Linked DNA regions of Antarctobacter heliothermus. The protein of the gene in region 1 interacts with the protein of each later gene in a pairwise test. Links are inferred from orthologs where the notes say so. Each region holds a gene or a part of one and is shown on either strand. Other genes may lie near its edges. The genes, in order: ANTHELSMS3_RS13270 and ANTHELSMS3_RS04460.

What was found.
Region 2: the proteins of ANTHELSMS3_RS13270 (region 1) and ANTHELSMS3_RS04460 interact in binary tests that used the Escherichia coli proteins (3 or more experiments, as listed by UniProt). The link is inferred for Antarctobacter heliothermus from one-to-one orthologs.

The regions. Positions count from the first base shown.
Region 1 is NZ_CP022540.1:2,773,934-2,789,374, reverse strand. The notes cover bases 1,866-4,622. They hold ANTHELSMS3_RS13270 (TetR/AcrR family transcriptional regulator), read right to left. Parts: upstream 3,657-4,622; coding sequence 3,075-3,656; downstream 1,866-3,074. Other genes in these bases: ANTHELSMS3_RS13265 (MATE family efflux transporter), read right to left, coding at 3,731-4,622; ANTHELSMS3_RS13275 (zinc-binding dehydrogenase), read right to left, coding at 2,064-3,041; trpB (tryptophan synthase subunit beta), read right to left, coding at 1,866-1,937. Also shown: ANTHELSMS3_RS13290 (DUF2237 family protein), read left to right, coding at 1-299; ANTHELSMS3_RS13285 (hypothetical protein), read right to left, coding at 337-648; more of trpB, read right to left, coding at 693-1,865; more of ANTHELSMS3_RS13265, read right to left, coding at 4,623-5,068; ANTHELSMS3_RS13260 (PaaI family thioesterase), read right to left, coding at 5,156-5,665; ANTHELSMS3_RS13255 (PaaI family thioesterase), read right to left, coding at 5,665-6,087; ANTHELSMS3_RS13250 (MerR family transcriptional regulator), read left to right, coding at 6,224-6,601; ANTHELSMS3_RS13245 (MerR family transcriptional regulator), read left to right, coding at 6,851-7,252; ANTHELSMS3_RS13240 (acyl-CoA dehydrogenase C-terminal domain-containing protein), read left to right, coding at 7,287-9,068; ANTHELSMS3_RS13235 (hypothetical protein), read left to right, coding at 9,124-9,336; ANTHELSMS3_RS13230 (acyl-CoA dehydrogenase family protein), read left to right, coding at 9,347-10,486; ANTHELSMS3_RS13225 (glutathione S-transferase family protein), read left to right, coding at 10,808-11,446; ANTHELSMS3_RS13220 (acetyl-CoA C-acetyltransferase), read left to right, coding at 11,463-12,674; ANTHELSMS3_RS13215 (hypothetical protein), read left to right, coding at 12,852-13,313; ANTHELSMS3_RS13210 (cupin domain-containing protein), read left to right, coding at 13,313-13,780; ANTHELSMS3_RS13205 (hypothetical protein), read left to right, coding at 13,777-14,136; ANTHELSMS3_RS13200 (3-hydroxyacyl-CoA dehydrogenase NAD-binding domain-containing protein), read left to right, coding at 14,214-15,441. UniProt on the Escherichia coli protein: Involved in response to both electrophiles and reactive chlorine species (RCS). Represses the transcription of the nemRA-gloA operon by binding to the NemR box.
Region 2 is NZ_CP022540.1:936,060-951,722, forward strand. The notes cover bases 1-2,979. They hold ANTHELSMS3_RS04460 (3-deoxy-manno-octulosonate cytidylyltransferase), read left to right. Parts: upstream 1-1,085; coding sequence 1,086-1,874; downstream 1,875-2,979. Other genes in these bases: ANTHELSMS3_RS04455 (KpsF/GutQ family sugar-phosphate isomerase), read left to right, coding at 136-1,089; kdsA (3-deoxy-8-phosphooctulonate synthase), read left to right, coding at 1,871-2,692; ANTHELSMS3_RS04470 (phosphomannomutase), read right to left, coding at 2,775-2,979. In the rest of the region: more of ANTHELSMS3_RS04470, read right to left, coding at 2,980-4,175; ANTHELSMS3_RS04475 (rhodanese-like domain-containing protein), read left to right, coding at 4,299-4,877; ANTHELSMS3_RS04480 (quinoprotein relay system zinc metallohydrolase 1), read right to left, coding at 4,874-5,815; ANTHELSMS3_RS04485 (quinoprotein dehydrogenase-associated SoxYZ-like carrier), read right to left, coding at 5,815-6,600; ANTHELSMS3_RS04490 (4Fe-4S binding protein), read left to right, coding at 6,779-8,863; ANTHELSMS3_RS04495 (FAD:protein FMN transferase), read left to right, coding at 8,860-9,744; ANTHELSMS3_RS04500 (FAD binding domain-containing protein), read right to left, coding at 9,842-10,633; ANTHELSMS3_RS04505 (xanthine dehydrogenase family protein molybdopterin-binding subunit), read right to left, coding at 10,688-13,057; ANTHELSMS3_RS04510 ((2Fe-2S)-binding protein), read right to left, coding at 13,142-13,627; ANTHELSMS3_RS04515 (CoxG family protein), read right to left, coding at 13,678-14,202; ANTHELSMS3_RS04520 (substrate-binding periplasmic protein), read right to left, coding at 14,262-15,167; cytochrome c-550 PedF, read right to left, coding at 15,170-15,663. UniProt on the Escherichia coli protein: Activates KDO (a required 8-carbon sugar) for incorporation into bacterial lipopolysaccharide in Gram-negative bacteria.

The DNA.
Region 1 (15,441 bases):
ACGGTCACTGCAACACCTGCGCCGAAGATCAGGGCAGCCATACGGTCTGTGCGGTCATGACGGCCGAGTTTCTCGCCTATTCCAAATACGTCGGCAACGACCTGTCGACGCCGCGGCCAGAATACGGTTTTGCCGGGTTGAAACCGGGCGACCAATGGTGCCTGTGCGCGGCGCGCTTTTTGCAGGCACATGACGAAGGCTGCGCGCCCAAGGTCAATCTGGCGGCGACGCATCGTTCTGCTCTGGACATCGTGCGTCTGCCTATTCTCGAACAGAATGCCTTTGACGCGAAGACCTGACGATCAATCCAAATTGGCCAAATGCGGAAAATTACCGTCAAGCAGGGTATTTTCGGACTGAATTTCGTTTCCACACCATGAATGCAGCCCACATGCGTCGGATCACCTTACGCAAACGGCCCTGAGTCCCGTCGTGGACGGTGAGATGATCGACCTCGCCAGAGATCGCCTCCAGTGCCTTAAGCTCTTTCAGCCGTAGCATCATGGGGTTGTCCTCCGTGACCTTGTCAGTGTTCAGAAGCGACCGCATCGCGATCGTTTCCTCACGCCGCTGGATCACGTCCTGCAGGGCGATCAACTGCAGGTCGGCGCAGACACGCCGCACCGACAGAATCGCCCCACACATCATCGGATGAGCAAGCCGCTTCCGTCGATTTGGGTACCAAGGCAGCGTCAGCCCGCGTTGCGCCCTTCGGTGGCGGACATGTCAACGCCAAGGTGTTTGGCCACGGTAAAGATGTCCTTGTCGCCCCGGCCACACATGTTCATGCAGATGATGTGGTCCTTGGGCAGATCCGGCGCAATCTTGGCCACATGGGCCAGCGCGTGGCTGGGTTCTAGCGCGGGAATGATGCCCTCAGTCTCGCAGCACAGCTGGAAGGCGGCCAGCGCCTCCTTGTCGGTGATCGAGACGTATTGCGCGCGACCGACATCATGCAGCCAGCTGTGCTCTGGCCCGATACCGGGGTAGTCGAGGCCCGCGGAGATCGAAAATCCTTCGAGGATCTGACCGTCGTCGTCTTGCAACAGATAGGTGCGGTTGCCGTGCAGGACGCCGGGGCGGCCGCCGGTCAGTGAGGCGCAATGTTCCATCTTGGCGTTGACGCCTTTGCCGCCCGCCTCGACCCCGATGATGGCAACGTCCTTGTCATCAAGGAAGGGAAAGAACAGGCCCATGGCGTTGGAACCACCGCCGATGGCGGCAACCAGAGTGTCGGGCAAGCGGCCTTCGGCCTCTTGCATCTGCTCACGGGTTTCCTTGCCGATGATCGACTGGAAATCGCGGACCATGGCCGGATAGGGATGGGGTCCTGCGACGGTGCCGATGCAGTAGAACGTGTCGCGTACGTTGGTCACCCAGTCGCGCAGCGCGTCGTTCATCGCGTCCTTGAGCGTGCCACGGCCAGAGGTCACCGGGACAACCTCTGCGCCCAACAGCTTCATCCGGAAGACATTCGGCGCCTGCCGTTCCACGTCATGCGCGCCCATGTAGACCACGCATTTCAGACCGAACTTGGCGCAGACGGTTGCGGTGGCCACACCGTGCTGACCCGCACCGGTTTCGGCGATGATCCGCGTCTTGCCCATGCGGCGGGCAAGGATGATCTGGCCCAGCACGTTGTTGATCTTGTGTGCGCCGGTGTGGTTCAGCTCGTCCCGCTTCATGTAGACCTTGGCACCACCGAGGCGTTCGGTCAGGCGTTCGGCGAAATACAGCGGGCTGGGGCGACCGACATAGTGCTTCCAGAGGAAATCCATTTCCGCCCAAAAACTGTCGTCCGTCTTAGCCTTTTCGTATTCCTCTTCCAGAGAGAGGATCAACGGCATCAGTGTCTCGGAGACAAAGCGGCCCCCGAAGATGCCAAAGCGGCCCTTCTCATCCGGGCCGGTCATGAAGCTGTTTATGAGATCGTCCATTGCGCCACTCCTCTGTCTGGACGTCTGAATAGGGCATTTGGGGCAGTGGTGACCAGAGGCAAACCCAACGAAAAGCGCCCCCAGATTGGCTCTGGGGGCGCAAGGTGTGGAATTAGGCAGGTGAGGTCAGGTCCGGAACATGACCTTGCCCTTGCGGCCCGGAGTGCGCGCGGCGGCGGCAGCCTCTTGCCCCTGATCAAGGGTAAAGGTCTGATCCACGGTCAAAGGCAGTTTGCCTTGGGCGGCGAGTGTCACCAGTTCCGTCATCAGGCGGGTGCGGTCGTCGGCGGGCATCTCTTCGATGACCTTCTTGCCCCAGAACCCCTTGAGCGTGATGTGTTTGAAGATGATTGGCCCCGTATCAAGTTCCAAAGGCGCACCCGTGGCGGTGCCGAAGGTGACCAACAAGCCCTCTTGTCCCAGCAATTCAACCAGATCGGCGCCCATCTTACCCCCGACAGAATCCACGGCGGCGCGTGCGCCGTCCGGGCCAAGGATCGCCTTTGCCGCCTCAATCCAACCGTCGTCTTCGGTCGACAGAACATTGTCGATGCCTAGGTCTGTCAGCTCGGCCTTGGCCGCTGCGCGACGGACGAGGCTAAGAACCTTGACGCCACGCGCCTCAGCCAGCTTGGCAAGGATTTTGCCCACGGCACCATTTGCGGCGGTCTGTACGATCCAGTCGCCCGTTTTGACATGCAGGAATTCCAGCAAGGCGATAGCCGAAAAGGGCATGGCGACCAATTGCGCGCCCGCCTCATCGGAAATCGCGTCAGGCAATGGAATGATGCCCGTAGCGGGAGCGGTGAAATATTCGGCCCAAGTGCCCATCGCCCCGGCAGAAGTGACGCGCTTGCCCTTCAGGTCTTCGGGCACGCCATCGCCCAGCGCCTCAATCACCCCGACAGCCTCAGTTCCGCCGGTGGCAGGCAGATCGGGTTTCACGCCGTAACTGCCATGCACCGTCCAGAGGTCATGGTTGTGGATGGTCGACAGGATGGTGCGGATCAGCACCTGTCCCTTGCCGGGTTTGGGCGTGTCGATCATGGCGGTTTTCAGAACTTCGGCGGGGTCGCCGAATGTCTCGTGGATCACGGCTTTCATCGTGGTATTCCTTGTCTGGAGTGTTTGGGATTTTCAGGGTTTCAAACGCGATCGGGCGTCGTTCGTTGCATCGCGCAGCGCGACATCATCTCGCGAAATACGGGTCAAAATTGCCGCGCCCAGTAGGGACGCGTAGATGCGGCGGGCCTCGGATTGCGGATCGGCAAGGGTGCGCAGACTGCCATCTTCGGCCCCCTGCCCCAAGAGAACGGCAAGACGGCCAATGAACTGCTGCACGCCCCGGTCCATCGCCGCGCGCATTGCTTCGGACAGGTCGGACACCTCAGCCCCCAATTTGACCACAAGGCAGCGTTCCGCCAGTCCCGCGCTCGCGGCGTCAGACATCCAAGCGCCAAAGAACCGGTCAAGTTTGTCCGCCGCCGTTCCCGGCCCCTCAAGCAGTGCGTCAAGCCGGGTGATGTAGCTTTCGGAATAGACCTCAATCGCGGCACGGCCGAAATCTTCCTTGGACTCGAACCAATGATAGAACGACCCCTTTGGCACCCCCGCCGCCTTGAGCAGGGTTGAGAGGCCCAATCCTGCAAAGCCGGACGTCAGCATCAGGGCTTGACCGGCGTCAAGGATTGTCTGGCGGGTATTTGGCGTCTCTGTCATGAGGGGCAAATAGGAACGATTAGACCGGTCGTCTAGTTCTTTGCCATAGGTTTACGCCACGCCTCGCGTCTTTGTTACTGCATTGCCCGTTCCAGTGACGGATAACGCAGACCCAAGGTGACACCGCGCGCGATAAAGGCGATCATCAGCGCCGCCCACATGCCGTGCGGTCCCCAAAGCGGGATCAGCAACGTGGCGGCGACAAAATAAATCCCGACAGAAATAGCCATCATGTTGCGCATGTCGCGGGTCCGGGTCGCGCCGATAAATATGCCGTCCAGCATCCAGGCCGGCAGCCCAAGCACCGGTGCCAGCACGATCCATGGCAGAAACCGGCGGGCCGCCTGCTGCACTTCCGGATCTTTGGTCATCCCGTCGATGATCAGCCCGCCCAACAAGGCAAAGGCCAAGGCAAATGCAAAGTTCGACAGGAACCCCCAGAGGCTGGTCAGCCAGACCGCGCGTCTGAGCCGATCCAGTGCGCGCGCGCCAAAAGCCTGCCCCACCATCGCCTCGGCGGCAAAGGCGAACCCGTCCAGCGCGTAGGCCATGATCTGGATAAAATGCAGCAGCACATGGCTGGCCGCCAGCACCGCGACACCAAACCCCGCGCTATAGTAGAAGATGAAAGACAGCAGCACCGCCTCCAGCATCAGTGAGCGCAGCAGGATGTCGCTGTTGACCATCGCCATAACCCGCAGTCGGGCGCGGTCAAAGACGCGGGGCCAGTCGCGCCATGCCGGGTTGGCAAATGCCCCTCTGCACAGCCACAGCCCAAGGGCAAAGCCGGTCCAGTCGGCGCAGACCGTGGCCCATGCCAGCCCCGGAACCCCAAGATCCCAGCCCACGACAAACAGCAGGTTCAAGGCGACATTCAGGCTGACGATCCAGATTTGCAGGACCAGCATCGCGCGGGTGCGTTCCTGTGCGCCCAGCCAGCCGTTGATCCCGAAGATCGCCACCGCAGCCGGCGCTGACAGGATGCGGATGTCCATGTAGTCGCGGGCCAAGGACTTCACGTCGTCGGTGGCGGGTGAATAGGCAAAACCCAAATCGGCAATCGGTCCCATGAGGGGGATCAGTAACAGCCCCCCTGCCCCGCCGATCATCAACGCGCGTGTCAGCAGCGCTGCGACCTCGGCCCGGTTTCCGGCCCCATGCGCCTGCGCGGTCATGCCCGCCGTCCCCATCCGCAGGAACCCAAAGACCCACAGCAGGGTCGACAACAAAGCCGCGCCGACGGCCACGGCGGCAAGCGGTGTGGCATCGGGGATCTGGCCGATCACGGCGGTGTCGGCCACGCCTTGCAGCGGCACTGTCATGTTCGCCAGCACGATGGGAACGGCGATCCGCAGGACACGGGCGTGGGTGATGGGCTCTGGTGTGGTCATGGCACTTTGACTGTCGGACATCGTGGCGGAATCAAGCCTCCGCCACTGGATCAGATCCTTGGCATGTGAAAGGTGCGGCGGGGCGACAAGGACGGCATCACGGGCGGATCACTCTTCCCGACGCGGCATCAGGAAATGCGCCGTTGCCTCGGCGATGGGGCGGTCGCGATTGTCCTGCCACGCCTCGGCCTGAACGCTGGCATAGCGTCGGCCTGAACGGGTCACGCGGGCGCGGGCGTAGGCATCGCGCGGCAGGCCGGTGCGCAGGTAGTCGACGGTAAAGTCGATGGTCTTTGGCAGGCGTGGCAGCGCACCACGCGCCATGTCGTCGGGATCAAGTGCGCCGGATTCAATGTCCTGCCAGAGATAGGTCCAGCTTAGCGTGACCATGGCCGTCATCTCGAGAAAGGCGGCCGTTACACCGCCGTGGATCGCGGGCAGGAACGGGTTGCCGATCAGCTTTTCATCATAGGACAGAATTGCGGTGAGTTCATCGCCGCGACGGTCAAATTTCACCCCGAGATACTGCATGTAAGGCACGCCCGATACCAGCGCCGACAGGGCCGCATCCCGGCGCTGCTTGATGATCTGAACGGGTTCAGGAGGTGTGCGCGCCATCATTTGCCCTCGACTGTAAAGGTGCCTGCCGCCGTGGCCACCGGCCTGTCCGGGTCATCGTCCGTCGCAGTGGCCCGGACAAAGGCAACTGACCGGGTGATATGATAGCATTCGGCCCGCGCGGTGATGGTCTGGCCCGGCGTGGCTGGGCGCATGTAGTCGATGCGCAGGTCGATGGTGGCGGTGCCTGCCGGGGATCGCGGATGGCTCATGACGGCCGCGCCGCTGCAGGTGTCCATCAGCGCAGAGACCGCCCCGCCATGGATCACCCCGGTTTCGGGATCACCGATAAAGCGTGCGTCATATGGCAATTGGATCTCGGCCAAACCATCGCCGATTTCGGTGATTTCCATCCCCAGCGCACGGCAATGCGGTATGGAATCAATGAACTGGCGGGCAATCCGGGCTTTGTCTGCACTCATGGAGGGTCTCCTTGGCGGTCTTTATGGGCGCGCGGGCCGAGCGCTGCAAGCGGCCCGAAACGGGTACAGCCGTGACAGCGGGTTGTCTCGGGGTCGGCGGGGCCCTAAATTCCGTCTGGACGAGGGGAGACAGGACATGGGCGACACGCGACTGACGTTCAAGGAGATGTGCGCAAAGTTCGACGTCACACCGCGAACCCTGCGTTACTATGAATATATCGAGCTTCTGACACCGGACCGCGATGGCCGCGCGCGCCACTACGGCCCGCGTGAGATTGCGCGGATGACGCTGATTCTGCGCGGTCGCAAATTCGGGTTTCAGCTTGAAGACATCCGCCAATGGCTGTTGATCTACGAACATGAGGGCACAGAGGCGCAGATGCGCGCCTGGGTAGCCATGGCGGACCGGCAATTAGCGCAACTTGAAGATGAGCGCAGACAGCTGGACGAGGCGATGGGTGAACTGAAATCGCTGCGTGATGAGACTGCAGAGACCCTGAACAGCGCCGGTTGATCGGCGGGCGCTGCCGCCTGCTCTGTCGTCATCACAACAATCACAGCCATTCCACAGACAGAAATTTTACCCTTTGGTAAAATTGTTGCGCACCGGACGGCTTGACCTTGCCTTATCTTACGTCAAGAAGAAAGTGACGCAGCGTATGAGTTACGTCAACGAGAATTCCCATTGTATGAAAGCGGCACAACCTGCACCTCCTCAACGTGACGCCAATGTGACGAAAATGGAGATCCGGGGATGCGAGACATGACAGACGAGCAACTGATGACGATCCGGGAAATGTGCACAGCGTTTGAGGTAACCCCTCGGACCCTGCGCTTTTATGAGCAGAAGGAGCTGCTCTTCCCGATCCGCGAAGGCCAGAAAAGGCTGTTTACCCGGCGTGACCGGGCCCGGCTGAAACTGATCCTGCGCGGTAAGCGGTTTGGGTTCAGCCTGGAGGAGATCCGGCAGCTGCTGGACCTGTACCATGTGGGTGACCAGCAGCAGACGCAGCTGGAAGCAGCCTATGGGGTGGCCAAGGGCCGGCTGGCGGATCTGATCCGGCAGCGAGATGAACTGAACACCGCGATCGAAGAGTTGCAGGACCAGATGAAATGGGGCGAGCGGATGCTGGCCTCTATGGAGCAAAAGCGCGCGGCCCAATAGATCGGGTCGCGGGCAGGACTTTAGGGAGAGAGACATGCCCAGCTACACAGCGCCAACCGAGGATCAGGTTTTCATACTCGACGACGTGTTGAAGATCGGCACGCAAGAGATCCCAGGATATGAGGATCTGGACCGCGACACTCTGGAGGCGATCCTTGGCGAAGCCGCCAAGATGGCCGAAAACGTGCTGGCGCCGCTGAACCAGGTGGGCGACACAGAGGGCTGTGTGCTGGAAAACGGTGTGGTTCGCACACCAACTGGGTTTCTTGAAGCCTTTGACCAGATGCGTGAAGGCGGCTGGACGGCGCTGGACTGTGATCCGGAATATGGCGGCCAGGGCCTTCCCTACGTCTTGGCCACCGCTGTAGGCGAACAGTTCTCTGCCGCGAACATGGCCTTTAACATGTATCCGGGCCTGACCCACGGTGCCTACTCGGCGATCCACGCGCATGGGTCCAATGAGCAGAAGGCAATGTATCTGCCCAAGATGGTGACCTGCGAATGGACCGGCACCATGAACCTGACCGAACCGCATTGCGGCACGGATCTGGGCCTGATGCGCACCAAGGCCGTTCCGCAGGACGATGGCAGCTACAAAGTTACCGGACAGAAGATCTTTATCTCTGCCGGTGACCACGACATGAGCCAGAACGTGATCCATCTGGTTCTGGCCAAGATCCCCGGTGGCCCCGAGGGCATCAAGGGTGTATCGCTGTTCATCGTGCCCAAGTTCATCGTGGACGCCGAGGGTAACCCCGGCGCGCGCAATGGCGTCTCGGTCGGCAAGATCGAGGAAAAGATGGGCATCCACGGCAACTCGACCTGTGTCATGGATTACGACGAGGCCACCGGCTATCTGCTAGGCGACGAACACAAAGGCATGCGCGCCATGTTCACCATGATGAACGAGGCGCGGGTGGGTGTTGGCCTGCAAGGCTACGCCCAAGCCGAAGTCGCCTATCAGAACGCCGTGGAATACGCGAAGGACCGCCTTCAGGGCCGCGACGTCACCGGAGCGAAAAACCCTGACGGTCCCGCCGACCCGCTGATCGTGCACCCCGACATCCGCCGCAATCTGATGGACCAGAAAAGCTTTGTCGAAGCGGCGCGGGCTTTTGTCTTTTGGGGCGCGTCGATGATCGACCGCGCGCACAAGACGGACGACGCCGCCGCCGACGGGTTGATTTCGCTGCTGACCCCAGTGGTCAAGGGCTTCCTGACCGACAAGGGGTTCGAGATGGCCACCGCCGCGCAGCAGGTCTACGGCGGCCACGGCTATATCGAGGAATGGGGCATGTCGCAATTCGCCCGCGACGCCCGCATCGCCATGATCTACGAAGGCGCCAATGGCGTTCAGGCGCTGGACCTGGTGGGCCGCAAGCTGGCGCTGGACGGTGGCAAACACGTCATGGCCTTCTTCGACATGGTCAAGAGCTTTGCCAATGAGCACAAAGGCCAGGACGAAGAGTTTGACGCGCAATTCCTTGAACCGCTCAAGGCGGCATCCAAGGATCTGCAGGCGGCGGGCATGTATTTCATGCAAAACGGCATGAAGAACCCGAACAACGCGCTGTCCGGCTCGTATGACTTCATGCACCTCTTTGGGCATGTCTGCCTTGGGTTGATGTGGTCGAAAATGGCCTGGACTGCCAAAGCCAAGCTGGCCTCCGGCGAAGGGAATTCCGACTTTTACGCAACCAAGATCGCCACTGGGCGCTATTACATGGTCCGACAGCTGCCGATGACCGCGACACACCTCAAACGGATCGAGAGCGGCGCCGATACGGTCATGGCGCTTGAGGCTGACGCGTTCTGAGGCAAAGGTGGACGCGGCGGGACACCCCGCCGCGCGCACAGCCCCGGAGGATGCCATGCCGAAACGATTCCGCCTGACCCGCCGGTTCCCGGTCGCCATGACCGAGGACGGCTATCGCAAGTTGCGAAAATTTTCCCATGAGGCAGGCCTCGACGAAGGAGAGGCGCTGTCTTTCCTGTTCGAGCATTTCGACAGCGTGACAGACACCGACGCGCTGGCCCACCGTCTACGGCTGTTCAACGCCGAACTGGACGAGCGCAAAAGATAACGGAGGACCGATGCCGCAGAACTGGATGACCGACGAGCATGCCATGCTGGCCGAGATGACGGCAAAGTTCATCGAAACCGAATGGCAGCCGCTCTATGACAAATGGCGCAAGCAGGGCCAGATGGATCGCGAAACCTGGGCGCAGGCGGGCGAACTGGGCCTGCTGTGCCCGTCGATCCCCGAGGAATACGGCGGCGTCGGGGGCGACTTCGGCCACGAGGCCGTGATCCTGATCGAAGCCTCGCGCGCGAACCTCGCCAGCTGGGGCCACGGCATCCATTCCGGTATCGTTGCGCATTACATCCTGTCCTACGGTACCGAAGAGCAAAAGGCGCGCTGGTTGCCCAAGATGGTGACCGGTGAACTGATCGGCGCGCTGGCAATGACCGAACCGTCCGGTGGATCGGACGTTCAGCGGCTGAAAACCAAGGCCGTAAAAGAGGGCAACGCCTACCGCCTGAGTGGGCAAAAGACCTTTATCACCAATGGCCAACACGCAAACCTGATTGTCGTGGCCGCCAAGACCGACCCCAAGGAAGGTTCCAAAGGCATGTCCCTGATGGTGGTCGAAACCGATAGCGCCATAGGGTTCAGTCGTGGTCGCAACCTCGACAAGATCGGATGCCACGCCGCCGATACGTCCGAGCTGTTTTTCGACAATGTCGAGATCCCGCCGGAAAATTTGCTGGGCGGGGCCGAAGGTCAGGGGTTCTACCAAATGATGCAGCAACTCCCGCAGGAACGGCTGATCATTGCCTGTGGCGCCGTTGGGGCGATGGAAGGCGCGGTCGAACGCACAGTTCAATACTGCAAGGAACGCGAGGCCTTTGGCGGCCCGCTGACCCAGTTCCAGAACACACGTTTCAAGCTGGCCGAATGCCAGACCAAGACGACCGTCGCCCGTGCCTTCCTTGATGCCTGCATGGCCGAACATCTGGAGGGCAAATTGAGCGTCGAAAAGGCCGCCATGGCAAAATACTGGCTGACAGACACGCAGGGAGAAGTTCTGGACGAGTGCGTGCAACTGCATGGCGGCTATGGCTTTATGCAGGAATACGCGGTGGCCGAGATGTGGACGGATGCCCGGGTTCAACGCATCTATGGCGGAACAAACGAGATTATGAAGGAGCTGATTGCGCGGGCCCTCTAGTACGGTGCCGCGAGGTGAGGGGGATTGGGGTATTTGCCACAGAGAAGAAACAGGAAGGTCGCGTATCGGGCCCAATACACAGGGCTGCAGTCAACCTTCCCGCCTTGCCCGCGCCTTTGGCTAGGCACGGGGCTTCTCCTCTGGCGGTCATCGGCTCCCCAGCCTGTACCGCAAGAACAACCATGGCGCGTTAACCTTAACGCGCCGTTATCAGGGAAGGCGCCAGCTATTTCTTCTCTGGACAAATACGCCCACGGGGGTGCGGGGGTGTGAAACCCCCGCTCTGTCGGGAACAACAAGCGCGACGGGAGGCGCTGCGCGATGACAATGAAACTCTACTGCTTCGGTGAGTCAGGACATTCTTACAAGGCGGCATTGGCGCTGGAATTGGCAGGCCACGACTGGCAGCCAGTCAAGGTTGATTTCTTCAACGGAGAGACCCGTTCCGACCCCTACCGCCAAGACGTCAACGAGATGGGCGAATGCCCGGTCCTCGAAGATGGTGACATCCGGCTCAGCCAGTCCGGCGTCATTCAGCAGTATCTGTCAGAGACCTACGGCCATTACGGTGGCCGGTCCAAAGAGGAAGAGCGCGACGTGCTGCGCTGGATACTCTGGGACAATCACAAACTTTCCTCGGTGGCCGGCATGACCCGGTTCCTGATGAACTTCCTGCCCAGGGAGAAACAACCCGCTGAGGTGATCGGCTTCCTGCAGGGCCGGCTCAAGAGCGCCTACGGCATTCTCGACGCGCATTTGGCAAACCGTGACTGGATCGTGGGGGACGCGCCCACAAACGCCGATCTGACCTGTTGCGGCTATCTCTTTTATCCCGAACCTTTCGGTTTTGCGCGCAGCGATTGGCCTGCGATCGACCGTTGGCTGGCGAACCTCGAGGCACTGCCCCGATGGAAAAGCCCCTATGACCTGATGCCCGGCTCCCCAGCGGACCGGACTTGAAGAAAAAGGATCTCACATGACCGAAGCATATATCTATGACGCCGTTCGCACGCCGCGCGGCAAGGGCCGCAAGGAGGGCGCGCTGCACGAAGTCACCTCGTTGCGTCTGTCGGCGCAGGTTCTGAATGCCGTGAAAGAGCGCAATGGCCTTGACGGCCACGCGGTCGAGGATGTGATCTGGGGCAATGTCACCCAAGTGGGCGAACAGGGCGGCTGTCTTGCGCGCTCCGCCGTGCTGGCCTCTGATCTTGACGAGAGCATTCCCGGCCTTGCCATCAACCGCTTCTGCGCCTCGGGTCTGGAGGCGGTGAACCTTGCCGCCAACCAGGTCAAGGGCGGTGCGGGTCAGGCCTATATCGCTGGCGGGGTCGAGATGATGGGCCGCGTGGCCATGGGCAGCGATGGCGCTGCCATTGCCGTAGATCCGTCGATCGCAATGGACAGCTATTTTGTCCCGCAGGGCATCTCGGCCGATATCATCGCCACCGAATACGGGTTTTCCCGCGATGACGCGGACGGACTGGCGGTTGAGAGCCAGAAGCGGGCCGCCGCCGCCTGGGCGGACAAGCGTTTCGAAAAATCCATCGTCACAGTACGCGATGTGAACGGCTTGCCCATCCTTGATCACGATGAGTACATGCGTCCCGGCACCGACATGCAGACGCTGGGCGCGCTCAAGCCGTCGTTCAAGGACATGGGTGAGGTCATGCCGGGGTTCGATGCCATCGCGCTGATGAAGTACCCGCATCTTGAGCGGATCAACCACATTCACCATGCAGGCAACAGCTCCGGCATCGTCGATGGCTCTGCGGCTATGTTGATCGGCAACAAGGAGTTCGGTGAGAAATACGGGCTGAAGCCGCGTGCGCGCATCCGGGCGACCTGCAAAATCGGCACCGATCCGACCATCATGCTGACTGGTCCGGTCCCCGCGACACAGAAGATCCTCAAGGACAGCGGCATGTCGATCAGCGACATCGACCTGTTCGAGGTCAATGAGGCTTTTGCCTCGGTTGTGTTACGCTTCATGCAAGCCTTTGACGTGGATGACAGCAAGGTAAATGTGAACGGCGGTTCCATCGCCATGGGTCACCCGCTGGGCGCGACCGGGGCGATCATCCTCGGCACCATGCTGGACGAATTGGAGCGGTCCGGCAAAGGCACCGGGCTTGCCACGCTGTGTATTGCGTCCGGCATGGGTGCCGCGACCATCATCGAGCGCGTGTAAGCCGATGACGATGCCGCCAGATATCGCGCGAACTGTGGCGTCCAGCCTGCTGGGCGTCACTGGACGCGCGCGATTGTCCGGCGCAGCCGGCATTCTCAATACCCGAGTTGGACAGTTCGCTGTTTCCACTCATTTCAGGGTATCGGCGCTGCCCGTCGAGGAATCGCGAGGCATCGAATGACTGCAACCAGCCCGACAGACATTTATCAGGCCAGCCTCGACGCGATGGCCAGCATGTTTTTTTCCGGCGACATGTCCCGGCTTCAGGATTTGATCTCTGTCCCGCTGACGATCCATATGGCGGACGGATCTTTGCAGATCGAGCGATTGGAGGATGTGGTTTTCATGTTGTCGGAACAGCGGGACAACCTGTTGAACCTTGGCACAACTGAATACCACCGCATCTGCGTCGATGCGCGGTATCTGGATCCTGCTGCAACGCAGATCAGCGGACGCCACAAGACCTATGTGATGCGGGGCGCGACCTATCTGCTGGAACCATTCATCTGTGAAATGGATCTGACCAAGGATGCGGCCTTATGGCGGGTCAGCCTCCTGCGCTGCAACATGAACAACAGTGACTACACAGTGATCGGGACGAGAACCCTTGAACGCTTGCGGTCTGGACGGAGGATCTGATGCCAAAGATCGATTTGAACACGGTGCCTGTCCGCACGGGATCCAGCTACCCTGCCCCGCACGATATGGCCATGAAAGGACGTAGTCAGCAACGGTTGGGCGATGCCGCCGGGCTGACCCAGTTCGGCGCAAACCTGGTCCGGCTTGCGCCCGGCGCAATGTCTTCGCTGCGCCACTGGCACGAACGTCAGGATGAGTTTCTAGTCGTGACTGAGGGTGTTCTTACACTGGTCGACGATACCGGAGAGACATTGCTAACGCCCGGCGACTGCTGCGGTTTTCCCGCCGGCGACCAGAACGGGCACCATATCGTCAATCGGTCCATGGCCGAGGGTGCTTTTGTGGTCGTGGGCGCGCGCACCGACCGCGAGACGGGTTGGTATTCGGATGTCGACCTGCGGGTCGAGATCGAGGATGGCAAGATGCGCTTTTTGCGCCGGAATGGCGCGGAGGTGACTGAACCGTGAGCCAGACCTGTACCGCTACCGAATTCGAACGGTGCCAAGACGGCTTACCCGAACAGTTCGTCACCGGCGACATCGAAAAACGGCGCGCCCGATCAATGCCGCCGTTCAGTAAGGTGACCGGATGCGATACCGCCACCTTGGCCATCGTCCCCGACGCCCCACAGAGCTTTGATCCCTACCTAGGGACATACGAGGCAATGGCGCTTGTTCGTGTCGCCCGTGAACCGCTGCGTTTCGAAAACTGCGCAGACGGGACAGGACTGACCTCATACCGCATGAACCTGATGCGCAAAGGCCAGCGGATCACCGATCCTTTTACATCGACCGCATTTCTGCATCCCACTGGAGAGGGATGACAGATGTCGGCAAACCTCAACGTCCGAGACCGCCACGCGTGGACCGGGCGCCACCCGAAAAATACTGGAGAGTGAGAATGACTGATTTCACGATGGAAACGGACGCAGATGGCGTCGCGGTGATCACATGGGACGTGCCCGGCAAGTCGATGAATGTGATGACGCTGGAGGCCTGGGATGTCCTTGACGGGTTGATCGATCAGGCACTGGCCGACGATGCGATCAAGGGGATCGTTATCACCTCTGGCAAGGACAGCTTTGCGGGGGGCATGGACCTGAAGGTCATCGCAAAGATGAAGGAAATGGCAGGCGACGACCCGGCCAAGGGCCTCTTTGACGGGATCATGAACGCCCACCGCATCATGCGCAAGATCGAGCGTGCAGGCATGGATCCCAAGACCAATAAAGGCGGCAAGCCGATTGCTACCGCCCTGCCTGGCACAGCGCTTGGCATCGGTCTGGAAATTCCACTGTCAACGCACCGCATCTTTGCCGCCGACAACCCCAAGGCCAAGATCGGCCTGCCCGAAATCATGGTCGGCATCTTTCCGGGTGCAGGTGGCACCACGCGCCTTGTGCGCAAGATGGGCGCCATGGCAGCCTCTCCGCTGCTGCTGGAGGGCAAGCTGAACGACCCGAAAAAGGCCAAGGCCGCCGGAGTGATCGACGAGGTTGTCGAAGATCCGCTGGCCGCTGCCAAGGAATGGGTGCTGAATGCCAAGGACGCAGACATCCTCAAACCTTGGGACGCCAAGGGCTATAAGATGCCCGGCGGCGCGCCCTATCATCCTGCCGGTTTCATGACTTTTGTCGGTGCAAGCGCCATGGTCAACGGCAAGACCAAGGGCGTCTATCCGGCGGCCAAGGCGCTGCTGTCAGCGGTCTATGAAGGCGCGATGGTGCCCTTTGACACCGCGTTGAAAATCGAGGCGCGCTGGTTCACCAACGTGTTGATGAACCCCTCTTCGGCAAACATGATCCGGTCGCTGTTCATCAACAAGGAAGCGTTGGACAAAGGTGCCGTGCGTCCCGCCGACGTGGCCGATCAGAAAGTCACTAAAGTTGGCGTTCTGGGCGCAGGCATGATGGGCGCAGGCATCGCGCTGGTGTCGGCTCAGGCGGGCATCGAGGTAGTATTGCTGGACCGCGATCAGGCCGCCGCCGACAAAGGAAAGGCCTATAGCGCCGATTACGCCGCCAAAGGCGTGAGCCGTAAAAAGATCACGCAGGACAAGGCCGACGCGATGCTGGCGCGGATCACCGCGACCACATCTTACGACGACCTCAAGGGCTGTGACCTGATCG
Region 2 (15,663 bases), 1.8 Mb from region 1 along the record:
ATGGCGACGACATGCGGCGGTGAGGGGGCAAATGTCAACTTGCGCATGCCGCGTCGCGGCAAACTGTTGCGCGATTGGACAAGGTCCGGCAGAGGCGCTAAAGCACGCAGGCTGACAACAGCCGAGCAGACAATCATGACAGACAGCCCTTCCCGGGTCGCCCGCACCGTCCTAGCCACCGAAAGCGCCGCATTGGCGCGGCTGGGCGATGAACTTCCCGACAGTTTTGACGCCGTCGTTGCCCGGCTGTTGCAGGTGCAGGGGCGCGTGATCGTGTCCGGCATGGGCAAATCCGGCCATGTGGCCAACAAGATCGCCGCCACCTTTGCGTCGACCGGCACGCCTGCGCAGGGCGTCCATCCGGGAGAGGCGAGCCATGGCGATCTGGGCATGATCACGCCGTCGGACGCGGTGATCCTGATTTCGAACTCTGGCGAGACGCGGGAACTGGCCGATATGATCGCCCATTGCGCGCGGTTCTCGATTCCGCTGGTGGCGATGACCAAGGGGGCGGACAGCACCCTGTCACGGGCGGCGGATTTTGTCCTGCTGATGCCCGACGCGCCAGAGGCCTGTGCCATCGGCATGGCGCCGACCACCTCGACGACGATGGCGATGGCGCTGGGGGATGCGTTGGCGGTGGCGATGATGCAGAGCCGGGGGTTCGACCGCTCCAGTTTCGCGGCCTTCCATCCCGGCGGGACTTTGGGGGCGCAACTGCTGCATGTCTCTGCCGTCATGCACCGGGGTGAGGAACTGCCACTCGTGCAAGAGGACACGCCGATGTCCGAATGCCTGCTGGTGATGAGCCAGAAGGGGTTCGGCGTGGCCGCGCTGGTCGATGAGGGTGAGCGGCTGATGGGCATCATCACCGACGGCGATTTGCGCCGCAACATGGAGGGGCTGATGGACCGCCGTGCGGGGCAGGTTGCCACGCGTGGACCGCTGGTCACCGCCCCCGACACCCTGCTGATCGAGGCGCTTGGCATCATGAACACGACGAAACGCACGGTCCTGCTGGTGACCGACGGTGACCGGCTGGTTGGCCTGCTGCACATCCACGACGCGCTGCGGGCGGGTGTGGCATGAGCGCGGTCATCTTCATCCCCGCGCGCTATGCCTCGACCCGGTATCCGGGCAAGCCGCTGGTCGAACTGACGGGCGCGACGGGTGAGGCGAAATCGCTGATCCAGCGCAGCTGGGAGGCGGCGAAGGCGGTCAAGGGGGCCGACGCGGTCTATGTGCTGACCGACGACAGCCGTATCGCCGAGGCGGCGCGCGGCTTTGGCGCGGATGTGCTGATGACGTCGGAACACGCGCGCAACGGCACCGAACGCTGTGCCGAGGGCGTTGCGCAACTGCAGCACACCCCCGACTGCGTGGTGAACCTGCAAGGGGACGCGCCGCTGACGCCCGCGTGGTTCGTCGAGGCGCTGATTGAACGGATGGCCGACCCGGCGGTGCGGATGGCCACGCCGATCCTGCGCTGTGATGCCGAGACGCTGACCAATTTCGTGACCGACCGCCAGAACGGCCGCGTTGGCGGCACCACCGCCGTCGCCCGCGCCGATGGCACTGCGCTATATTTCTCCAAGGAAGTGCTGCCCTTCGTCGGATCGCTGGAGACCCCGCCCGAGGTCTGGCACCACGTCGGCGTCTATGCCTATCGCCCCGAGGCGCTGGAGGCCTATATGTCATGGCCCGAGGGGCCGCTGGAAAAGGCCGAGGGGCTGGAACAGCTGCGGTTCCTCGAAAACGGCGTGCCGGTGACCTGTGTTCCGGTCGAGGGCAAAGGCCGGGTATTCTGGGAACTCAACAACCCTGTGGACGTGGCGCGCATCGAAGGCGTGCTGGCAAAGGAAGGCATCGCATGACGGACGTTTCAATCGGGGACTATACCGTCTCCAACGCCGCCCCTTTCACCCTGATCGCCGGTCCCTGCCAAATCGAGACGCTGGATCACGCGCGGATGCTGGCCGAACGGATCGCGGCGGCAGCAGAGGCCGCAGGCGTGAACTGGATCTTCAAGGCCAGCTACGACAAGGCCAACCGCTCATCCCTGTCGGGCAAGCGCGGTATCGGCATGGAAGAGGGGCTGCGCGTCCTATCGACTATCCGGTCAGAATTCGGGGTTCCGGTGCTGACCGATGTGCACGCGCCCGACCAATGCGCCACTGTCGCCTCTGCCGTGGACGTGCTGCAAATCCCGGCCTTTCTGTCGCGGCAGACCGACCTGCTGCTGGCAGCCGGCGAAACCGGGGCCGCGATCAACGTCAAGAAGGGGCAGTTCCTGGCCCCTTGGGACATGGCCAATGTCGCGGCCAAGATCGCCTCGACCGGGAACGAAAAGATCATGCTCTGTGAGCGCGGCACTTCGTTTGGCTATAACATGCTGGTGTCGGACATGCGGTCGCTGCCGATCATGGGCGAGACCGGCTATCCGGTGGTCTTCGACGCAACCCATTCGGTGCAATTGCCCGGCGGACAGGGAACATCCTCTGGCGGGCAGCGCCAGTTTGTCGAACCGCTGGCCCGCGCCGCGCTGGCCGTGGGCTGCGCCGCTGTGTTTATCGAGACGCACGAAGACCCGGACAACGCGCCCAGCGACGGGCCGAACATGGTGCCGGTCGATGATCTGGCGCGCTTGTTGAAGGGTTTGGCGGCGGTGGATGCGCTGACCAAGGCGGGCTGATCGCAGCGACGCCCGGTTGATTGGGGTATTTTGACAGAGAAGAAGCCGCAGGGAGTGCTCCTTGCGGCTTTGTTCGTTTTTATCAGGCGCTGAGCGTTGCGCCCAGTTTGCCAAGGTAGGTGTCTACCAGTGCGGTGGCGGTGTCCCGCGATCCGGCCTCTGCATAGCAGCGAAATTCTGGCGCGTTGCCCGAGGGGCGCAGGTGGACCACGTCGCCATTGGCGAAGGTCACGCGCAGCCCGTCGGTTGTGTCCAGCGCGGATTCCGGGCCGGTCGCGGCGAAGAAGGCCGCGCGGGCGGCGGCATCCTCGGTCAGTTTAGCGATGAACGCCTTGGAGGTTTCCGTGGCAATTCCCTGAATGCGGTCGGCGGCGGTAAAGCGGGGCGGCAGCGCGTCCAGCAGGGCCGACAGCGGCTGACCGGCGGCGCGGGCGGCAACCAGCGGGGCGAGGTTCGGCAGCAGGCAGTCGCGGGTCATCAGCGGCGCGAGCTTTCCGGTGGGTGCTTGGGCGGCAAAGCCCAGCAGGAAGCCGCCGTTTGCCTCATACCCCACGACGCGGGCGGCGGGATCGGCCTGCAACGCATCCTCCATCGCAGCGATCACAAAGGGAGAGCCGATTTTGGTGCGGGTGATTTGCGCAAAGTCAAAGACACCCTCGGCGTCGATCATGGTGTTGGAGGAGACGGGCGTGCAGATCACCTTGGCCCCCAGTGAGGCAGCGGTCACTGCGCCCAGAACGTCGCCCGGTACGACGCGCTGCGCATCGTCCACCAGCATCGGGCGGTCGGCGTCGCCGTCGGTCGAGATCAGCACTTGCAGGTCGTGTTCGGCGAACCATCCAGCGAAGAGTTTCTTGGTGTCCGGGTCGAGCGCCTCTGTATCCACCGGGATGAATTTGTCTGAGCGGGCGATGGCGATGGCGGTGCCGCTCAGCGCCTGAACCACGTCGATCATGATGTCGCGCGCGACGGAACTGTGTTGGTAGACGCCAACGCGAAGCCCTTGCAGGGCCTCGGTTCCGTAGGCGTCCGTGTAGCGGGCAACATAGGCGGCGCGCGCGTCGGCCTGTGTCAGGCTGCCTTGTTCGGCGTCGGGGGCGGTTTGGCCGAGGGCCCTGTTGATGAGCGCCTCATCCTCTTTGGAGATCTCGCCGGTGGGGACGTAGAATTTCAGCCCGTTGCGGTCAGCAGGAATGTGGCTGCCGGTGACCATGACCGCCGCCGCGCCCGCGTTCAGCGAGGACAGCGCCAGCGCGGGTGTCGGGACCGCGCCGCAGTCCACCGCTTTGAGGCCCGCCGCGCGGATGGCGTCGATCACCCAGCCTGCGATCTGCGGCGACGAGGGGCGCAGGTCGCGGCCCACATGCACCGCGCCGCCGTGGGGGCAGGCGCTGAGAAAGGCGGTGACGTAGTCGTGCACCAGCGGTTCGGTCAGTTCCACGACGAGGCCGCGCAGGCCGCTTGTTCCGAATTTGGGGGCCATTCTGTAATCCCTGTCCTTGAAATACGTTGCGTGCCGATGCCCGCGCGCGGTTCTTTTCCCGAGTCTCGCCCGCAAAGGCAAGGGCGGGTTCCGCTGCGCGGCCTTGCGGCCTAGTCTGTGGCCATGAAACGCGCATTTGCCCTGATCCTGTGTCTGTCTACCGCGCCATTGGCGGCGGCCCCTTATGCCGAGCATCAAGAGGCGCGGCCGGATCTGTTTGACCCCGCGACGGGGTATCGCGTTGGGCGGCAGAGGGCGCCGACGCCTGACGACATTCCCGCGCCTGCGGTTCTGGTATCGCCGGTCGAGGCGCGCGACCTGCTGGCGGCGGGGGCCGTGGCGCTGGATGTCTTTGGCGCACAGCAGTCGCGGTTCGATGAGTTGGATGGCACCTGGCTGGTGTCGCAACAGCGGCTGAGCCTGCCCGGCGCGATCTGGCTGCCCGAGGTGGGGCGCGGGCAGTTGAGCGCGGTCATGCAGCGCTATCTGGCAGAGGGGCTGACGCAGGCGACGGGCGGCGACATGGCGCGGCCCTTGGTGGTGTACTGTGTCGCCGATTGCTGGATGAGTTGGAACGCCGCGCAGAGGATCGCAGCGATGGGGTATGCGCGTGTGCACTGGTTCCGGCTGGGCACGGACGGGTGGCTGGACATGGGCGGGGTGCTGGAGCCGGTCGATCCGGTGCCGGTCAACGTCGACTAGTTGCCGCGCGGCAGCTCTTCCAGTTCGATCCCCGGGAACAGGTGGGTGACAGAGCGCTGATACTCTTGCGGCTGCGCGCCCATGGTGGCGAACCGCTCTGGCAGGGGGGTGTCCATCAGTTCGACCATGTCCAGACCGGACTGGGCGCCGTCGCGCAGCGCGGTGTCGAGCCAGCGCAGGTAGTCGCGGGTCTGGGTGATCGCCGCCCCGGTCGGGTCGGCGGGGCCGTGGCCAGGAAGGATCAGCGCCGGTTTCTGCGCGTCCAGCGCATCCAGTGATGCGATCCAGCGCGGCAAGTCGGCGCTGGGTGTGGTCGGCGCGCGGTTGTGGAACACAAGGTCGCCCGCGATCAGAGTGCCTGTCCGGCGGTCCAGCAGGGCAAGATCCGCCGCCGTGTGTCCGCCCAGCGGAAGAGCGAGGAAATCGCGGCCGTCCAGACGGATATCGCCGCCCGCGATCACATCCGTTGGTGGCACCACCTCTGTGCCGCGCATCCAGTCGCCCAGAATACGATACATGTTGTCGGCAAAGCCTTCGCCCTCTGCCAGCGCGGCCTGTCGCGTCTCGCCCAGCGCAAGGATCGGCGTCCCGGCAAAGACCTGATTGCCAAAGAAATGGTCGGGGTGATGGTGGGTGTTTACCACGGTCGAGATGCCGCGAATGTCCAGACTGCGGGCGAGAGTCACCAGCGCCTCGCCATAGCGGCGCGATGATCCGGTATCGATCAGAATCAGCCCGCTGTCGCCCTTGATCAGGGTGATGTTCACAATCGCGCCGCCGTTCTGCATCGAGAAGTGGTCGGTTGCGCCTTCGACCATCCAGATACCATCGGCCAGCGGCTTGGCGACCAGATCATAGGACAGACGGGCCTGTGCAAAGGCGCGCGGGGCCAGCGGCAGAGCGGCCAGCGCGCCCAGAATCGTGCGACGTGTCAGCATCAGTTCAGGTCACCTTCGCTCAGAACGCCGCGGATGCGGTTGCCGTTGTTGTCGCGCCCGACCACCTTGACCGAGGCGGGCAGTGCGCCCTTGGCAAAGTAAAAGGTAAAGGCCGGGTCCTCATTCACCGGCTCTGCCAGTTCCAGCCGCGCCAGTTGCGTGCCGTCATCCCGTTGCAAGGACAGATCCTGAATGATGAACACCGGGATGCCATCGGCCAATCCGGTGTCCATCGGGTGATCCACGATCAGGCGGGCGCGCCCGGCGGCGGACCAAAGCCGCCCGTGTACCTCACCCAGTTTCTCTTCCCAATCGTCGTTGGCATAGGCGTGGGCAGGCGCAGTGCACCCACCGCCCGCCGCGTCGATATAGATTGAACCGACATGCCATGCGCCGGAGTGCGTCTCGACGCTGGCGCGGATGGCGGTGGCCTGATCAATCTTGAACCGCAGCGACAGCTTGGCGTCGGCCTGATCGGGGTAATAGGTCAGGATGTGCGGGATCGGGCCGTAATCGGCACTGACCACGATACGTTTGACGTCCGGGATCGCCGTGGCGTCGACCAGCAGGGGGACATTCAGGCTATCCTCGGCCGAGGCGGGCGCACGCAACACCACGCGATCGTCAAAGCGGATGTCGGCGGGATCACCCAAAAGCCCCTTCTGGTGATAATCCCACATGCCCGACTGCATCGGATCGCTCAGCGGGGTCTGTGGATCGTCCAGCGCGATAGCCGCCCCCGCAAAGAGACCCAGCAGCGCAACCAGCGTTGTGCGAAGAAACATGGCGGACCCTCCCCGTCGTGCCAGATTTGGGGGGCAGGCTAACACGGGGGTCGCGCCGTTTCACCGCGCCTATAGTCGTAGATCCCTGCGCCGCACCCTAGGCTGTGGTCCGTCGCCGCCGCCCATTGGACCAAGGTCGCATTTGGGCAGGTTGCGGGCGCGTCATAGGCTGCGCCTCATGCGATATGTCCTTGTTCTGCTGGCGTCCTGCCTGATCCATTTTGCGGGCCTTGCGCAGGCCGAGACGCTGAGCCGCGACGCCTTGGCAGAGCGGGTTATTCCGCCTTTCATTCTGGGCGAACCGGTGAACGACAAAGGCGTCTGGACGCTGGAGAATGCGGGCGGGATCACCGCAGGCTATATTTTTGAAACCGAACCGCTGGCCCCCCTGCCCGGCTTTTCCGGCGCGCCGATCAACGCCTTGGTGTTGCTGGACCTTGAGGGGCGGTTCATGGATGTCCAACTGGTCAGCCATAACGAGCCGATCTTTGTGTCCGGCCTTGGGCAGGCGGCGTTTGAGGCGTTCTTTACCCAGTATCGGGGCCATTCCATCGCCGCGCCGATGGTGGTGGGCACGCCCTATGGCGACAGCGGCGGCACCGGCGCGTTGGTCTATCTGGACGGTGTGACCAAGGCGACCGCCAGCGTGCGGATCGCGCATGAATCGATTCTGGCCGCGACCTTGCAGGTGGCGCGGGAAAAGATGCAGGGCGTATCCGCCGGCCCGCCCGCCTATCCCGATCCTGCGGTGGATGAAGCCCTGACATGGGACGATCTGGTGGCGCAGGGGCTGGCGACCCGGCACCGTGTGACCAACGCCCAGATCGAGGCAGAATTTGCCGGAACGCTGTGGGAAGATGACGACCCGGCGGCCAAGGAAGACCCTGAAGGGGCCTATCTGGATCTGTGGATTGTCGATCTTGGCCCGCCGTCGATTGCGCGGGCGGTGCTGGACGGGCCGTCCTTTGCCGAGGTGCAGGAGTTCCTGACCATTTCGACCTTTGATGAGCCGATCCCGTTGATCGAGGCGGGGCGGCACGGGTTGATCACAGAGGATTTCGTGCGCAACACCTCGCCCGATCTGCTGACAGCCGAACAGTTTGGCCTGCCGATTGCGTTGCGGGACAGCGATCTGCTGTTTTCCTTGCGCGACGACCTGCCAGAGGCGGTGCGGGACGGGAAGGCGATGATCCTGCGCACCGACAGGCGGCTGGGGTTTGACCCGACAGAACCCTGGACGCTGCATGTGGAGGCGGTGCGCAAGCACGGCTCTTTCATGCCGCAGGTGGGCAGCGTCGCGCTGTCATCCACGCAGGCCACCGACGCCCGGTTTTTTGCCCGCGCCGAGGCACCGCGCGCCCTGCCGCCGTGGCGGGCAGCGCTGCGCGAACGGCAAACTGACCTGATTGTGCTGGGCCTTGGTCTGGCGGGGCTGTTGTCGGTGCTGTTCTGGCGGCAGTCGGCGCTGGCCGGTCTGCGGTATTTTACGCCTGTGCGGCTGGCGGTGCTGGCGGTCATGACGGGGTTTGTGGGCTGGTGGGGACAGGGGCAACTGTCCATCGTCACGGTGATCGGGGTGATCCGCACGGCGTGGGAGGGCGGCAGCTATGCCTTTCTGCTGTATGATCCGTTTTCGCTGCTGGTCTGGGGCGCGGCGATTGTCGGCTTTGTCGTCTGGGGGCGGGCGCTGTTCTGCGGCTGGCTGTGTCCCTTTGGTGCCATGCAAGAGTTTGCGCATCATCTGGGGCGGTTGCTGCGCCTGCCGCAGGTGACGGTGTCGGCAAGGTGGGATGCGCGGTTGAAGCTGGTGAAATACGGCGTGTTGGCGGGGCTGGTGGGGCTGGCCTTTGTCGCGCCGGGCGCGTTGGACAAGGCGGCAGAGGTGGAGCCGTTCAAGACCGCCGTCACCACGTTCTTTGTCCGTGAATGGTACTATGTCGCCTATGCGGTGGGGCTGTTGCTGCTGTCGGCGGTGCTGTTCAAAGGGTTCTGCCGCTACATCTGCCCGCTCGGGGCGCTGATGGCGCTGGGCGGGCTGTTGCGCGGGCGCGACTGGATCGCGCGGCGGGCAGAGTGCGGCAGCCCCTGCCAGCTTTGCTCTGTGCGCTGCAAGTATCAGGCGATCCCGAAGGCGGGCCCGAAAACCGGCAAGATCGACTATGGCGAGTGCTTTGGCTGCCTGGATTGCGTCACGATCCACGACGATCCGGCACAATGCGTGCCGCTGGTTTTGAAGACACGCGAACGGAGGCGGGCAGCATGAAGCGACGGCGTTTCCTGACTCTCTCCGCCGCTTTCGCGAGCGCGCCCAGCCTAAGCCGGGCCGCACCCTATCGCGGAACATGGACGGGTCAAGCCATGGGGGCCGATGTCAGTGTGACGCTGAAAGGCCCAAGACAATTGGTGCAGCGCACGTTGACGACAATCCCAGCACATCTGGACGATATGGAGCGTGCTTTTAGCCTGTATCGGTCCGACTCCGCGCTTTCGCGCCTTAACCGCAACGGATTCCTCAGGTCACCTGCCGACCTGCGGGGCATTCTGGACGATATCGACGCCGCATACGCGCTGACAGACGGATTGTTCGATCCGACAGTTCAACCACTGTGGAGAGCGTTGGCAGACGGGCGTGACACGGCCGAAGCCCGCAAATTGATTGGGTGGCGCGGGGTCATCAATAGTCAGACCGACGGGATTCGCCTGCGGGCTGGTCAGAAACTCACACTGAACGGAATCGCGCAGGGATTTGCGACAGATTTTGTGCGTGGTCACCTCAAGGCCGCAGGGTTTGACCATGCGCTGATCGACATTGGCGAACAGGCGGCGTTGGGAGGCCCCTTCACGCTAGGACTGTCCGATCCGGAACAGGGGATCGTGAGCACGTTGGCCCTGAGTGACCGTGCGATTGCAAGCTCTAGCCCCGCCGCGCTGCGACTAGGAGACCAATGGCACATCCTTGCCCCGGACGGGCGGCCACCGCTTTGGTCTACGGTCAGCATAGAGGCCGCAAGCGCGACTTGGGCGGATGCGCTGTCCACGGCCGCGGTGTTCATGGATCTTAACCGGCTTCGCAGGTTGAAACGGGAGGCCGGACTGAACCGGATCACCGCAGTCGATGCGGAGGGCAATCTGCGGACGGTCTAGGGCGCCTGCCCCCGACGCTTATTCCAGACAGAAGAAACGCCAGAGACGAAAAGACCCCCGGCGATACCGGGGGTCTTTGAGGTCACGCAAAGGCGGCTCAGCTAGCCGCGGCGACCGCGCGTTTGGTCATCACGCCGACAAGATGGGCGCGGTAGGCGCCGGTGCCGTGCAGGTCGGAGATCATGTCGTCGCCCGACAGCGACAGACCGGCCACCGCATCGGGAGAGAAGTTGGACGACAGCGCGGCCTCTGCCTCGGTCCAGCGGAAGACGCCGTTTTCGGACGCTCCTGTCACCGCAACGCGCACGCCGTCGGCGTATTTCGCCACAAAGACAGCCGTCAGCGCGAAACGCGAGGCGGGCTGTTCGAACTTGGCGTAGCCTGCGACCTCTGGCACCGGGAAGCGGACCGAGGTGATGATTTCACCCTCTTCCAGAGCGGTGGTGAACATGCCCTGAAAGAAATCGTCTGCCGCGATTTCGCGGTTGTTGGTCACGATCGTCGCGCCCGAACCCAGCGCCGCCGCCGGGTAGCAGGCCGACGGGTCGTTGTTGGCAATGCTGCCGCCGATGGTGCCGCGATTGCGGACCGCCGGATCGCCGATGCCGCCGGCCAGTTTCGCCAGACCGGGGTAGATCGAGGCCGCCTCTGCCGCGACGGTAGCGTGGGTGGTGCCGCCACCGATGGCAAGGTCACCGCTGTCTTCGCGGCAAACGCCCTTCATGTCCGCGATGCCGGTCAGGCTGACCAGAACCGAGGGGCTGGCCAGACGCTGTTTCAGCGTCGGGATCAGGGTTTGACCACCGGACAGCGCCTGAGCGTCTTCCTGTCCAAGGGCCGAAACCGCGTCGGCCACACTGGTGGGCCGGACCATATCGAATGAATACATTTCTTGTCCTCCTGTTGAGTTCCCCCGGCCCTGTTGTCAGGCCGGGGGCAGGCATTATCCGTTGATCGCTGCCCAAACGCGCGAAGGCGAAACCGGCATGTCGATATGGGCTACGTTATGACCGCCGGAATTCAGCGCGTCGAGCACTGCGTTCACAACTGTCGGAGGCGAGCCGATGGCACCGGCCTCACCGCAGCCCTTCACACCCAGCGGGTTGTGCGTGCACGGTGTCTGGCACGAATGGTCCACCTGATAGTTCGACATCTGCGGCAGATCGTCGGCGCGCGGCATGGCGTAGTCCATGTAGGACGCGCTGAGCAACTGGCCGTTTTCATCGTAGGAGCAGTTTTCCAACAGCGCCTGACCGATGCCCTGAGCGATACCACCATGGACCTGACCTTCGACGATCATCGGGTTGATGACGTTGCCGAAGTCGTCCGCAGACACGAATTTTGCAATCGTGACCTTGCCGGTTTCCGGGTCAACCTCGACCTCGCAGGCATAGGCACCAGCGGGGTAGGTGAAGTTGGCCGGATCGTAAAAGGCGGTTTCCTCAAGGCCGGGTTCGATGTCCTCAAGCGGGTAGTTGTGCGGCACATAGGCAGCAAGGGTCACATCCCCCCAAGCCACGGATTTATCCGTACCGGCAACGCTGAACTGACCGTCTTTCAGTTCGATATCCGCCTCGGACGCCTCAAGCAGGTGACCGGCGATCTTCTTGGCCTTATTGATGATCTTTTCGGTCGCACGCACCATGGCCGATCCGCAAACCGCCAGCGAGCGTGAGCCATAGGTGCCCATGCCGAAGGGGATCTTGGAGGTGTCGCCATGCACGATATCGATCATCGATTCGTCGATGCCCAGCATTTCCGCAACCACCTGCGGGAACACCGTTTCGTGGCCCTGACCGTGGCTGTGTGCGCCGACCATGACACTGATCGACCCGGTCGCATTCACCCGCACGGTGGCGGCGTCATACAGACCGGCGCGCGCGCCCAACTGACCCACAAGGTTCGACGGCGCGATGCCACAAGCCTCGATGAAGCAGTTGATGCCCAAACCGCGCAGCATGCCCTTGGATTCAGATTCGGCGCGGCGGGCGGGGAAGCCTGCGACGTCGATCATCTCTTCCATCTTGTCCATCGTCGCGACGTAGTCGCCGGTGTCGTATTCGACGGCAACCGGGGTCGCATAGGGGAAGGAAGTGATGAAGTTCTGGCGGCGCAGCTTGATCGGGTCTGCGCCCAGTTCGCGCGCGGCCTTGTCGATCAGGCGTTCCAGCGAATAGGTCGCTTCGGGGCGGCCCGCTCCACGGTAGGCGTCCACCGGCACGGTGTTGGTAAAGACGGCCTTTACGTTCACCTGCACCGCCGGCGTGCGGTAGTTGCCGGCCATCAGCGTGCCGTGCAGCCATGTCGGCGTACACGAGGCGAAGGTCGACAGATAGGCACCCATATTGGCATAGGTGTTGGTGCGCACAGCGGTAAAGTTGTTGTCTGCGTCCAACGCCAGTTCGATCTTGGTCACATGGTCACGACCATGGGCGTCCGACATGAACGCCTCTGACCGGGAGGCAGTCCATTTGACGGCGCGGTTGATCTGACGCGACGCGAAGGTGCAGAAGGCCTCTTCGGCGTAGTGAAAGATCTTGGTGCCGAAACCGCCGCCCACGTCCGGGGCCACAACGCGCAGCTTGTGCTCTGGGATGCCAAGGACAAAGGCGCCCATCAGCAGCCGGATCACATGCGGGTTCTGCGAGGTGGTGTACAGCGTGCTTTCGTCATTGGCACGGTTGTAGTCGCCGACCGCAACGCGCGGTTCCATCGGGTTGGCGACCAGACGGTTGTTCACCAGTTCCAGCGTCGTCACATGCGCCGCGTCGGCAAATGCCTTGTCGGTGGTTTCGGTGTCGGTGCCGAACTGCCAATCATAGCACAGGTTGTCGGACAAATCGTCATGCACCAAGGGGCTGTCAGCCTGCAACGCGCGCGGCATGTCGACAACGGCGGGCAGTTCCTCGATGTCCAGCTCGATCGCCTCGGCGGCATCGCGCGCCTGTTCCAGCGAGTCAGCGACAACGGCGCAAATCGGGTCGCCAACGTGACGGACCTTGCCCTGAGCCAGAACCGGGTGGGCCGGTTCCTTCATCGGGTCGCCGTTCTTGTCGGTGATCTGCCAGCCGCAGGGCAGGCCGCCCACGCCCTCAAAATCCGCACCGGTGAAGATGCGCACAACACCGGGCATGTCAGCGGCCGCCGCCGTGTCGATGTTGTTGATCTTGCCGTGCGCCATATCGGAGCGCAGGAAATACACGTACGCTTGGCCGTGTACGTTGATGTCGTCGGTATAATTACCGGCACCAGTCAGAAAGCGAACGTCTTCACGCCGCTTCGGGCTTGCGCCAATGCCATGATCTTTGGGCATGGGGTCTCCTCCCTAAAGTCGGTGGGCTGAAACCCACCCTACGGAATTGTCGTGGGCAGAACCTGAGTCCGCCCCCGTAACAGATCACTCTGCAGCGATGGCCGACACGTCCTGACCGGATGCTGCCAGGATCGCCTTGACGATGTTGTGGTAGCCGGTGCAGCGGCAGATGTTGCCTTCGAGGTAATCGCGCACCTCGGCCTCGGACGGCTTGGGGTTTTCCTTGAGCAGCGAGGCCGCTGCCATCACCATGCCGGGCGTGCAAAAGCCGCACTGCAGGCCGTGGTGGTCCTGAAACGCCTGCTGGATCACGTTCAACGTGCCGTCAGCAGCGGACTGGCCTTCGATGGTCGAGACCTCGGCGCCTTCGGCCTCGGCGGCGAACATGGTGCAGGCTTTGACCAGCGACCCGTTCACATGGATATTGCACGCGCCGCACTGTGAGGTGTCACAGCCCACATGGGTACCAGTCAGCCGCAGTTCATCGCGCAGGAAATCGGTCATCAGGGTGTTGCCCTTGACCGACTTGGTGACGGCTTTGCCGTTCACCTTCATCGTTACTTCTGCCATTGCTATCCTCCCTGGATAAATCTTGTCTGGGTCTATGGATCTTGCCGGTGTCAGCCCTTTACGAGGCGCTTGAACCAGCCTTTCTTGTGGTTGTCGTCGCCGTCGGGCGCGGCTTCGACTTCTTCGCCGTCGACCGGAGTCTCCAGCGCGTTCTGGAAATTGGTAAAGAACTGGTCGGCCATCTTCTTGGCAAAGCCGTCGATGATGCGGCTGCCCAGCTGCGCCAGCTTGCCGCCGACCTTGGCGTCAACCTCGTAGGTCAGCAGGGTGCCATTCTCAATTTCTTCAAGGTCGACCTTGGCGCCGCCCTTGGCGAAGCCGGCGGCACCGCCTTTGCCCTCACCGGACAGCGTGACCGAATTGGGCGCGTCCATCGCCGACATGGTCACTTGGCCCTTAAAGGTCGCCTTCACCGGGCCGACCTTTTGCACCACCGTGGCCTCAAAGCCCTCTTCGGCGGAGCCGGTCATCTCTGTACAGCCCGGCACACACGACTTGAGCACCTCAGGGTCGAGAATCGCCGCCCATACAACGTCCCGGGGGGCCGCGATCTCGCGGCTGTCTTTCATCTGCATCTCTCAACCCTCTTCGTTCTGCGGAACGCCATAGCGCCCCTTATCCTTGCCCGGCACACTCAACGCTCAGGCGGCGTGAAACTCAACCCGTAGCTTTCGAAAATAGCCGCGATACGGCCATCTGAAAGCGCAGCATAAATCGCGTCGTCCACCGCATAAGCCAATGGGCGATACCGGAAATTGACGCCCAGACCGATGGTCCAGTTTCCGACCGCAAACCCCGGAAGCGGCGGCTGATGTACGGCCAGATCATCAGTCAGACCATACTCCAGCTGCGCCTTCGGTCCCATGGCAGCCTTGACCTCACCCGCCGCCAGCGCAGCCATGACCTGTGTCATATCGGGAAAGCGTCGGATGTTATCCTTCAGTTGCCCGCCCGCAAGCGAGGTCAGGTAGAAATCTGCAATCGAATCGTTCTCGACTGCAACCGTATCGAACCGAAAATAGGCCGGAACGGGCTTTTCCTCGGGGTAGGCTGCCTTGTTATAGGCAATGGCGATCCCCTCTGTCTGATACTGGCCGGTAAAGACCACCTGTTCTACCCGGCAGGTGAAGGCGCTGTCATAGGGCACACGCAACATCACGTTCGACACCGCGCCACCCACAACCGGCCCCTGCCACAGGGTGTTGCGCAGATCGGCGTCCAGGTTTTCCCCCGCCGCTACCAGCTTGAACCGGGGAGCGACACCAAGATCCTCGGCGATCAGCTTGCCGATGTCGATGTCGATGCCGCGCGGCTGGCCGCCTTCCTCGAACGAATAGGGCGGGTAGTCGTCAAAGACCGCAAACTCGATCCAGCCCCGGTCCAGAATGACATCCAGTTCCTGACCAACGATGTCACGGCTGGCATTCTGCGGCTTGGGCTGCGGCACCCAGTCTTCGCAACGCGCAGTCGCCGTGGTCGCCAGCCCTGCCAACAGGCCCAGCGTCAAGACAACAGAACGGAAAGCACGCGCTGCGATCATGGTCAGTGCGCCGCCGACAAGCCGATGGTCAGCGCCTCTGCGGCCTTGCGATAGCCGTCAACGGTGCCATCCAGCACAATCACAGCCCGCGAGGCGGCACTGTCGGCAAAAGGCGCGCCGCTCAGCGTCTCGATGCTTTCGGCGAATTCGGTCAATTTGGCGGTCATGCCTTCGGGATCGGCCCCTTCGGGGTTTTCTGCCCAAGCGGCCAGCTGATCACGCAGCTCCTTCAACTCGGGTGTCAACTCGGCCATCTGCTCATCGTCCGGGCGCGCCTCGACATAGGTACGGATCGCCCAAGCCGCCTTTTGACCCAGCAACTCGCCAAAGGCGGGCATCTTGGTCACGCCGTTCTGGGTGTAGCCAGTGCGGAACCGCTCCATGAACCACTCATCGCCGTATTCCTCGGCCTCAAGAAACCGCAGGTCAGGGGCCAGCCCGCCCGAGATCACCTCAAGCCCGTGACAGCGGGCGCAGTTCTGGTTGTAGCCAGAGG